DNA from 4 places in the Pseudarthrobacter lactosi genome. Region 1 is predicted to be linked to each of the others. Evidence: riboswitches for the same ligand, from Rfam matches in the RefSeq annotation. Region 1 holds a riboswitch; each other region holds the start of a gene.
What was found. Region 1 has a riboswitch for cyclic di-AMP ahead of ACZY0Q_RS10190 (C40 family peptidase). Riboswitches for the same ligand answer to the same signal wherever they lie in the genome.
Positions count from the first base shown of each region.

Region 2: another riboswitch for cyclic di-AMP. It lies ahead of ACZY0Q_RS17070 (NlpC/P60 family protein); the one in region 1 lies ahead of ACZY0Q_RS10190 (C40 family peptidase).
Region 3: another riboswitch for cyclic di-AMP. It lies ahead of ACZY0Q_RS16810 (M23 family metallopeptidase); the one in region 1 lies ahead of ACZY0Q_RS10190 (C40 family peptidase).
Region 4: another riboswitch for cyclic di-AMP. It lies ahead of ACZY0Q_RS13835 (aggregation-promoting factor C-terminal-like domain-containing protein); the one in region 1 lies ahead of ACZY0Q_RS10190 (C40 family peptidase).

Region 1 covers NZ_JBVAYS010000002.1:55,582-57,773, forward strand. The annotation lists gene ACZY0Q_RS10185 (M23 family metallopeptidase) at 1-787, shown strand, start outside; cyclic di-AMP (ydaO/yuaA leader) riboswitch at 936-1,098, shown strand; gene ACZY0Q_RS10190 (C40 family peptidase) at 1,169-1,840, shown strand; gene ACZY0Q_RS10195 (C40 family peptidase) at 1,974-2,192, shown strand, end outside.
Region 2 covers NZ_JBVAYS010000003.1:744,665-746,856, forward strand. The annotation lists gene ACZY0Q_RS17065 (hypothetical protein) at 1-49, shown strand, start outside; gene ACZY0Q_RS17070 (NlpC/P60 family protein) at 270-1,028, opposite strand; cyclic di-AMP (ydaO/yuaA leader) riboswitch at 1,036-1,217, opposite strand; gene ACZY0Q_RS17075 (DUF4383 domain-containing protein) at 1,424-1,720, opposite strand.
Region 3 covers NZ_JBVAYS010000003.1:691,115-693,306, forward strand. The annotation lists gene ACZY0Q_RS16810 (M23 family metallopeptidase) at 56-832, opposite strand; cyclic di-AMP (ydaO/yuaA leader) riboswitch at 838-1,014, opposite strand; gene ACZY0Q_RS16815 (four-helix bundle copper-binding protein) at 1,937-2,192, shown strand, end outside.
Region 4 covers NZ_JBVAYS010000003.1:79,667-81,858, forward strand. The annotation lists gene ACZY0Q_RS13830 (sensor histidine kinase) at 1-618, shown strand, start outside; cyclic di-AMP (ydaO/yuaA leader) riboswitch at 719-871, shown strand; gene ACZY0Q_RS13835 (aggregation-promoting factor C-terminal-like domain-containing protein) at 877-1,617, shown strand; gene ACZY0Q_RS13840 (DUF1905 domain-containing protein) at 1,793-2,192, shown strand, end outside.

The sequences.
Region 1 (2,192 bases):
GGGTCCCGCTTCGGCGCCTAGAGTGGCCGAGGATTTCACCGCGGAAAGGCCCCGCGATTCACAGCGGGAAGCACGCCGCCGCCGGGGACCCTTCCGGCAGATGACGGATTTCGCCGCTGCCAGTGGCCTCGGCCAGAAGGCCGGCATCGCCTTGGCAGCAACAGGCCTGGTTCTCACGGTGACGGTTCCCGTGACCAGCCCCGTGATGGCCACTCCGGCGCCCGGCCAGCCGGCGTCGTCCGTTTCCGCCGCCCCGCAGCCCGAAGTTACCGCCGAAGCCGCCGCCCAAATTGATTTCAGCCGCTCATCAGTGGTTACACAGGGTGATCCCGACGGCAAGCTGAAGCAGCTGCTGAGCGCCCAGTCCGCGGGATCCATTACCCGCGCCGCCTCGGCCGGAAGCCTCGGCTCGCCGCTGGCCCAGCTGGTTACGGCCTCACCCTTCGGATTCCGGGTCAGCCCCATCACCGGCGGCACCGGCGACTTCCACCGTGGCCAGGACTTCGCGGCACAGTGCGGAACCTCCGTCATGGCTGCTGCCAGCGGCACCGTGACCTTCGTCGGCTGGCACCAGTACGGCGGCGGGAACCGTGTTGTGGTGGATCACGGCAACGGCCTTGAAACGACCTACAACCACCTCTCCTCCGCCAGCGTCAAGGTAGGCCAGACGGTCAGCCGCGGCGACGTCATTGCCCTCAGCGGCACCACGGGCGCGTCCACGGGCTGCCACCTCCACTTCGAGGTCCAGATCAACGGCGAAGTCGTTGACCCCACCGGCTGGCTCTGACCCAAATGATGGCAAACTCTCGGATCGCAGCGACGTGCCGTGACCTGAATGTGACATTGGCCCGGAACTCCTGTAACGTCTATAGCGCGTCAACTTTTCCGAAGTTGACGTTCTTGAGTGGATTGCCTAGCTCTGCCACCGCTCAAGGTCCGTTCGCATGACATCGTCTGGCAGGGGCGGGGGAACCAATTTTGGTCTTCGATTCTGAAGGCCTTGGGGTTAAGTCGCAAAGCTTCCACTGTGAAGCAGCGCGGCCGGGTGACTCCCATCCGAATCCGACAGCTCACCTCGCAGGCATTGGGAGAGGCTACCTTCGTGTCTTCACGCCATAATTCTGCGCGCCATCGCGCACAACCGGTTCGCACCAACCCCTTGGACTCCGTGTCCAAGGCAGTCAGTGCTAATGCCGGGACCGTAGGTCGCCAGGCTGCCGTTATCGCAGCTGCTTCAGGTCTGATCCTGAGCATGGGGCTTCCGGCCAACGCCGCGGATACCACCGCCGGCGTTTCCGCCTCTACCGAGTCCGGTTCCGCGCAGACGGCACTCGCCGTAACTGCGGCGCCCACGGCTACCGTTTCCTTCGAGCGCCCCGTGATCAAGACCACGCCGGCACCGAAGGTTGAGACGGTTCGTGCGCAGTCCACGGCCTCCGAAACCGGGGCTCAGGGTGCTGCCGCAACCGAGGCCGCGGCCTCCAAGCTCGCTGACACTGTCTCCTCCGCTGCCGCTTCGGGTCTGGCAGCACTTGCCTACACCGGTATCGGCAACCCCTACGTTTGGGGCGGCACCACTCCCAATGGCTGGGACTGCTCAGGCTTTACGCAGTGGGTCTACGCCCAGGCCGGCATCAGCATTCCCCGCACCAATGCCTGGACAGCCATGCGGCCCACCGCCACACCGGCTCCCGGTGACCTGGTCATGCAGAATGGCGGCGCCCACGTTGGCATTTACGTCGGCAACGGCATGATGATCAGCGCACTTAACCCGTCACAGGGCACGCTGCTGCACTCCGTCGCCTCCACAGGCGGCGGATCCTTCTACACCATGAAGTAGAAGAACCGCGCTTCTCCAGAAACTCTTCGCTAAATCCCCGTTCGGGGCGTGCCGGCGTACCCCCAAGATGCCGGCGCGTCCAAAGCCCTTGGGCTGCCCACGCGGTCCTAAGGAATACGAAAGAGAGAAATTAATGACTACACGTGCAAATGTTGCACGGCACCGCGCCGAGGTCGCCAAGACCAACTCGCTGGCTGTCATTGCCAAGGCTGTCGGCGACAACGCCGGCGGCATGGGTCGCCAGGCTGCGGTTATCGCTGCCGCTTCCGGCCTTGTCCTGACCAGTGGTATCGCTGCGAACGCGGCAGACACCGGAGTCCAGCGCGAAGCTGCTTCCGCTTCGAACGTTGAG
Region 2 (2,192 bases), on a different contig from region 1:
GGACGGCATGTTCGCAGCCTATAACCCGGACTTGAGCTGCCCGACGTAACACCCTTCTGGTGGTCGAGCGTGTCGGAACTTTAACGCGAACTCGCACCCTGCAATAAGCAGCCGGACGCTCCTGCACCTCGCGTGCAGGAGCGTCTTCGCGGGCTTGGGAAGACGCTCCTGCACGCGACCCGCCCGCCGGCATAAGCATCTCCTGGCGGGACCACGCCGGTGATTCATTGCCCCCAAGGCATTGAATCGAAGGGCCTTCAATGGTCCGTCTAGCCTGCCCGTACGAAGGTGACGGCGCCCTTGGATGTCATCCATGTCAGGGGATGGACTGCCGTTTCGTTCTTGCCGTTCAGACCGGAGCTAAGCACCTGGCCGTTGCCAACATAAATTCCTACGTGGCCAGGCTGCAGCACCATGTCACCGGGCTGGGGATCTGTGACAACGGTGCCGTAGTTCATGAACTGCATCGGACCGAGGTCACCGACCGCGATACCGGCAGCACCCAGGGCGTTTTCCACCAATCGTGTGCAGTCCTGGATCATGCCGATCTGGGCGTAGGCGGAGGAAACCATCGTGGCGTTGACTCCACCTGTTGCCGGGGCGGCCACCGGCGCGGCAGCAGCGGGGGTGACTGTGATTTGAGCCTTGGCCGGTGCGGCAGCCTTCGCGACGGCTGCCGGGGCAGCCTCAACGGCGACAGGTTTGGGCGCTTCCACGACAGGGGCAGGAGTGGTCTCCACGGCAGGACGCTCGAAGGAAATCTGGACCGTGGAATCTGCGCTGAGCGGGGCCTGTGCCTGGCTGGCGAGTTCAAGGTTTGAAGTCGGCTCCGCGTCGCGCTGGGCCGGGGCGTCCGCTGCCTGCGCGGCAATGCCGCTGGTCAGGACGAGCCCGGAAGCTGCTGCGATGACGGCGGCCTGGCGGCCCACACCGCCAGCATTGTCAGCGACGGATTTGGACAGGACCGCAAGGGCACTGGTCTGGACGGGGACCGCGCGGCGGCGGCCGTGAGCTTTGCGAATGGGCATGAAAGGGCCTCTCCCACTGCCTGCGAGGTTAGCTGTCGGATTCGGATGGGAGACACCCGGCCGCAGTTCCAGCGCAAGCTGGAGGCGCGGCTTCACCCCAAGGCCTGCACGAAGCAGGCCACAATTGGTTTCCCCGTCTCTGCCGGACGAATTTGCGAACGGATCCCGAGGCGGCGGCAGAGTTAGGCAATCAGCTCAGGAGTGCCGCATTCGGAGACCCGGCACGCGCCCGACCCTACGGGAAAACCCACGTTGATGTCACATTTGCATAACGGCGTTTCGGTTTGACTTCGCCATGCGTGCGCCAATTGGAGTGGGGTGATGTTCTGCGAAGCAGGCCGCCACCCCTCGGTTCTCCCGCCTGTCAGGCCCGCTGGGCCCTTCCTCTTTGGGGCCTACGCGTGCGTCCGTGACTTAGTGCGGTCCTTGGTGAGAATCAGTGCCAGCGCGATCATGCCGACGCCCAGCAGGAGGTGGAGCCAGTTGTCGTATCCGTTCAGCGGCAAGAAGTTCCCGGCTGATTCCTGGTCAACAACCAGTCCATAGATCCAGAGGACAAGGTAGATGGCGCCGCCGACGAGCAGGTAGGAGCGGGCTCCTGCTGCGGTCCGGGCCACTGCAACACCGGCAACGCCGAAGAGAAAGTGGACGATGTTGTGCAGTACCGGGACCTGGAACAGGCCGAGCAGCAGTGCCCCGGAGTGGTGCCCCGCGAACTGTAGCTGGTCCTACTGGCTGGAGCCGCCCGGGACAAACCCGAGGATGCCTACCAGGAGGAACACCGCGCCAACGGCGAGTGCTGTCTCTTGTACGTTAGTCCGCCCCGCCCCGCGGTGCGGGTGTTGTGCGTCGATGTCATGAGGAGCTCCCTGGGATCGTTGGATATACGGCACTGCATTTGGAAACCGGCGAACCAGCCTCTGCGCCCTGCAGCTTGCTGCAGCCGGCCAGGCGGCCGGAACAGCTTGTACCCGATATTCGGACCCGACCAGGTGGCGGATGGCCGTACGCCGGCACCTCACCATTCAGATTCCGGCGCCGTACCCGCAACGTCCGGACAAGCTGATGGCCCGCCCCCCTTACCAGGTAGGGCGGACCATCGGAGTCAACTTTGGACGCACCAAGGCCCTTCACCGGGCACCTATGCCCGGTCGCCCCGCGGGG
Region 3 (2,192 bases), on a different contig from region 1:
TTCCGCCTTCACGCGCAAGCAGTCAGCGCAGCCATCTGGCTGCGGGCCGGGCCTCTTAGATGAAGGCAGCCGGGTCGACGGTCTGGCCGTTGACCATGACCTCGAAGTGAAGGTGGCAGCCGGTGGAGGCACCGGTTGTGCCTACCCCTGCAATCTGCTGGCCCTGAGCCACGGCCTGTCCGAGGGAGACACCGATGCTGGCCAGGTGGTTGTAGGTGGTCTTCAGCCCGTTGCCGTGATCGACGACGATCCGGTTGCCGCCGCCGTACGGGCTCCAGCCGGCCTCGGTGACAGTGCCGGAACCGGCGGCGAAGACCGCCGTCGAGCACGCCCCGGTCAGATCAATCCCGGTGTGCATTTCAGCTGCGGCCCCGGTGATCGGGCTGATTCTGAAGCCGAAGGGGGAACTGACGTTAATCGACGCGAGCGGGGCACGCAACCCCGTGGATGGGGATGCCGGCACGGGCTCGGGGGCAGCCTGGAGTGCCTTAACCGCCCCTGCGGACTGCGCCGGGGCAACGGGCGCAGGCGCAGGCTGGGAGGTCACCTCCGGGCGGTCAAAGGTGAGAACAGTTTCAGCTGCTGCCGTGACCGCCGCTTCCGGAGCCGCGGCTGCCACGGCCACTGGCCGGTCCTGGGCCGCAGCGCGGCTGCCGGAGTCAGCCTGCGCCGCGGACAGAGCAGTGAGGGCAATCATTCCCGTGACGGCTGCTGTTAGGCCGAACTGCTGGCCGCGGAGCCGGAACATTGGTTCCTGGAAGAACGGACGGCGGCGTGGTGAGGCAGCGGCCGGAAGGGCACGGCGACGGCCGTGTTTTGGCTGGGCAGGCAAGATAGTGGTCCTCTCGGCGCCGGCGAAGTTAGCTGTCGGATTCGGACGAGTGGACTGTCCGGCTGCCCTGCAGGACGCGATCAGGACGCGCAGTCACAGGGTCGGCTTCACCCCAAGGTGCATCATTACGCACCAAAAGTGGGTCCTCCGCCCCCGCCTGAGAAAGATCAGGTTCAAGGACCGCCGGCGGGGTTTGGCGAAGCGGTCACATCCATACCCGTTGGGGGTATGTGTTTATCCAACTTTAGCGAAGCGTCGGCTTAAGTTACAAATCCGTTATCAAAAGCGCTCTGGGCTTAAGGGGACAGGGATGGTGACTGGCGGGGCACCGGAAGGTTACGCTGGGCGGGACTTGCCCCAGGAAAGACCAGATGGCCCTTCAACGTTCCACGCTTCCACTGCTGGTCCGCAGGCTTGCGGCGCCGCGGGCTGTTCTTTCCTGCCTCGTGATCGTCCTCCTGGTGGCCGCGCCAGTTACCTTTTGTAGTGGACAGGACCACGTGGTGGGGGTGTCCGACCGCAGCCCTTACGCCGCCGCACAGCGCCAGCGCGAGACTGCGATCCCCGGGGGACAGGAGAACCCTCGGGGACGTTCGAACAGAGTGAGCCCGGTCGGAGCCCAATCCGCCTCCGACGTGCTCCGCGGGGTCCCGCGCAGCGGGTGCCACGAGACCGGAGACACCCGGGCAGTCAGTCCACGGTCGTGGCCCGTTGCTGTGACCGACGCGGCGCAGCCAAGGCCAGGAACGCTCATCCCTGATTCCGCGGGCCCGCGCGCCCGGCCCCCGGCATCCCACATCGCCAACAGGCCCCAAGCACCGCTGAGCTGGCAGGCGCTAACCCTAACTCAACTGTCTGTCAGCCGGACATAAAGCACACGTTCTCCCCGTCCGGCCGCGCGAACGCCAGGCCATACGGCCGGCAAGTGGCACCCTTCGACCTGGCTGGCGTAGACACCGCGTGCGGGCCGCCCTTTGGGTCCTGCCTTCAGCGATCAGAAGGAGGCCCGAGAAAGAACATCAGCCAAACAGCCGGCACATCAGAAAACATCAGCCGGTCTCCGCACCAGGTTCCTTCCGTTCAGTATTGGAAAGAGAGAAAGAAATGACACACGGAAGCACCCACAAGATGCTCGATGCGTACCCGAAGGATCTCGGCGGCATCGATCAGCACATGCTCGCCGAATGCATTGCGGCGTGCTTTGATTGCTCACAGGCCTGTACCGCCTGCGCTGATGCCTGCCTCGGCGAAGACATGGTCGCCGAGTTGACCAAATGCATCCGCACCGATCTTGACTGTGCGGACATCTGCGCGGCCACGGCAAACGTCCTCTCCCGCCACACCGGCTATGACGCCAACG
Region 4 (2,192 bases), on a different contig from region 1:
GTCCAGAGCCAGTCCGAACGCATGACCACACTGGTGGAGGATCTGCTGCTACTGGCCCGGCTCGATGAGGGACAGCCCCTTAAGCTCAGCGAAGTTGATCTCACCCAACTCGTGATCGAAACCGTCAGTGACGAGAAAGTCATAGCCCCGGAACACCACTGGCGCCTTGAACTGCCCGACGAACCGCTTGCCGTCACCGGTGATGCCTCCCAATTGCGTCAGGTGCTGGTCAACCTGCTCTCCAACGCGCGTAAACATACGCCGCCCGGGACCACCGTGGTCACCGCTGTTACGAAGTCTGCGGATGGCGGCGCTGCAGTGACCGTAGCGGACGACGGCGGCGGCATCCCTGCGGAATTCGTGGACCATGTTTTCTCCCGGTTTGCCCGCGCAGACGCGGCCCGCAAGGGAACGGCACCGGCCGTGGGCGCCGGGGCGTCTGAGGGCACCAGCGGCCTGGGTCTGTCCATTGTCCAGTCCATCCTGGAGGCCCACGGCGGGAGCGTGGCAGTGACCTCGCGGGCCGGGCGGACAGAGTTTGCCTTACTCTTCCCCGCCGGAGCCGTGGCGCAGACCACCGAAGCCGGAGTGCAGCAAGGCGACACACCGGCTTCGTGATTCCTGTTACCAAAATGTGACTTAAGCGCCCAGCTCCTGTACCGTCGAACAGGTGCGGATCCCGATTGGGCCGCATATCCGGATGACGCCAAGCTCTGCCACTTCCCGGATTCCGTCTTCAGAGGCAGAGGCGGGGGACCCACCGTCCCGGGCACCAAGTGCCCTTTGGGGTTAAGCCAACACGTGATTGTGCCGTGTGGCCGGATGCCCTCATCCGAACCCGACAGCTAACTCCGCAGGTGTGAGAGGCGATCCATCATGTCTGAATTCAAGGTAGAAACACGTCCGCAGGGCGATACAAAGTCCGCCAGCCACCGCAAGCAGACCCGCATCGGTGCAGCTATGTCCCCACTGTCCAAGGCGGCCCGGATTCCCTCCATGGGCCAGCGCGCCGCGGTGTTCGCGACGGCGTGCGCCCTGCTGGTCGGAGTCACTGCCGCAGCACACGCTTCCGAGTCCGCGTCGCTTGCTGCCAACGCCAACCAGGCCGCCGAAGAAGCCAGCGCCCAGTCGAAGCTGAGCGTCCAAGCCGCCGAGATTCAGGCCCCGGCCACCCCAGAGGCTGCGCCGGCCGAGATCAAAGTCGCGCCCCAGGCTGCCGAACCGGCACCTGCGCAGGTCCCCGCCCCGGAGGCTGCACCGGCACCGGCACCGGCTCCCGAGCCTGTACCCGCACCCGTTGTGGCCGTCAACGACCCTGCGGGAGCCCAGGCCTACGCCGCCGGGCAGCTGGCGACCTACGGCTGGTCCGCTGACCAGATGCAGTGCCTGCAGACGCTGTGGACCAAGGAATCCGAATGGACCACCACGGCCACCAATGCCAGCAGCGGCGCATACGGCATCGTCCAGTCATTGCCCGCTGAGAAGATGGCAAGCGCCGGCGGGGACTACCTCACCAACTACCGCACGCAGATCAACTGGGGCCTGAACTACATCCAGGAGCGCTACCAGTCACCGTGTGGCGCGCTGAACTTCCACCTGTCGCACAACTGGTACTAGGCCGACTCCGCCTTACCAGGCTCCCCTGCGCCCGGGTCCCGGCGCTCGGGCTACCAGCGCCAAGGCTGCCAATGCTCGGGCTGCCAGTGTGGCGGTCAGTGGCTGTGGCGCTCAGTGGCTACCGGTGTGGCGGTCAGGGGTTCCGTGCCTGGCGGCTCCGCGCCATACTTGGGCCATGAAATTCACCACCACCATCCTGGGCAGCGGCAACAAGGCGGGCATCGAGGTTCCCGAGGAAGTTATCTCGGCTCTCGGCGCGGGCAAGCGTCCGCCGGTGGTGGTGACCATCAACGGCAAGAGCTACCGGAGCAGCATCGCGGTCATGGGGGGACAGAACCTGATCGGGGTGAGCACCGCCAACCGGGAATTCACCGGAGTCGCCGCCGGCGACACCATCGAGGTGGACGTGGAACTGGACACACAGCCGCGCATCATCGAGGTCCCCGAGGATCTGGCCGCAGCCCTGGCCGCCGAACCCGAAGCGCAGGTGTTTTACGCCACGCTGAACTACAGCACGCAGCGCCGGTACGTGGAGCCAATCGGAGATGCCAAGACGGACGAAACCCGGGCCAGGC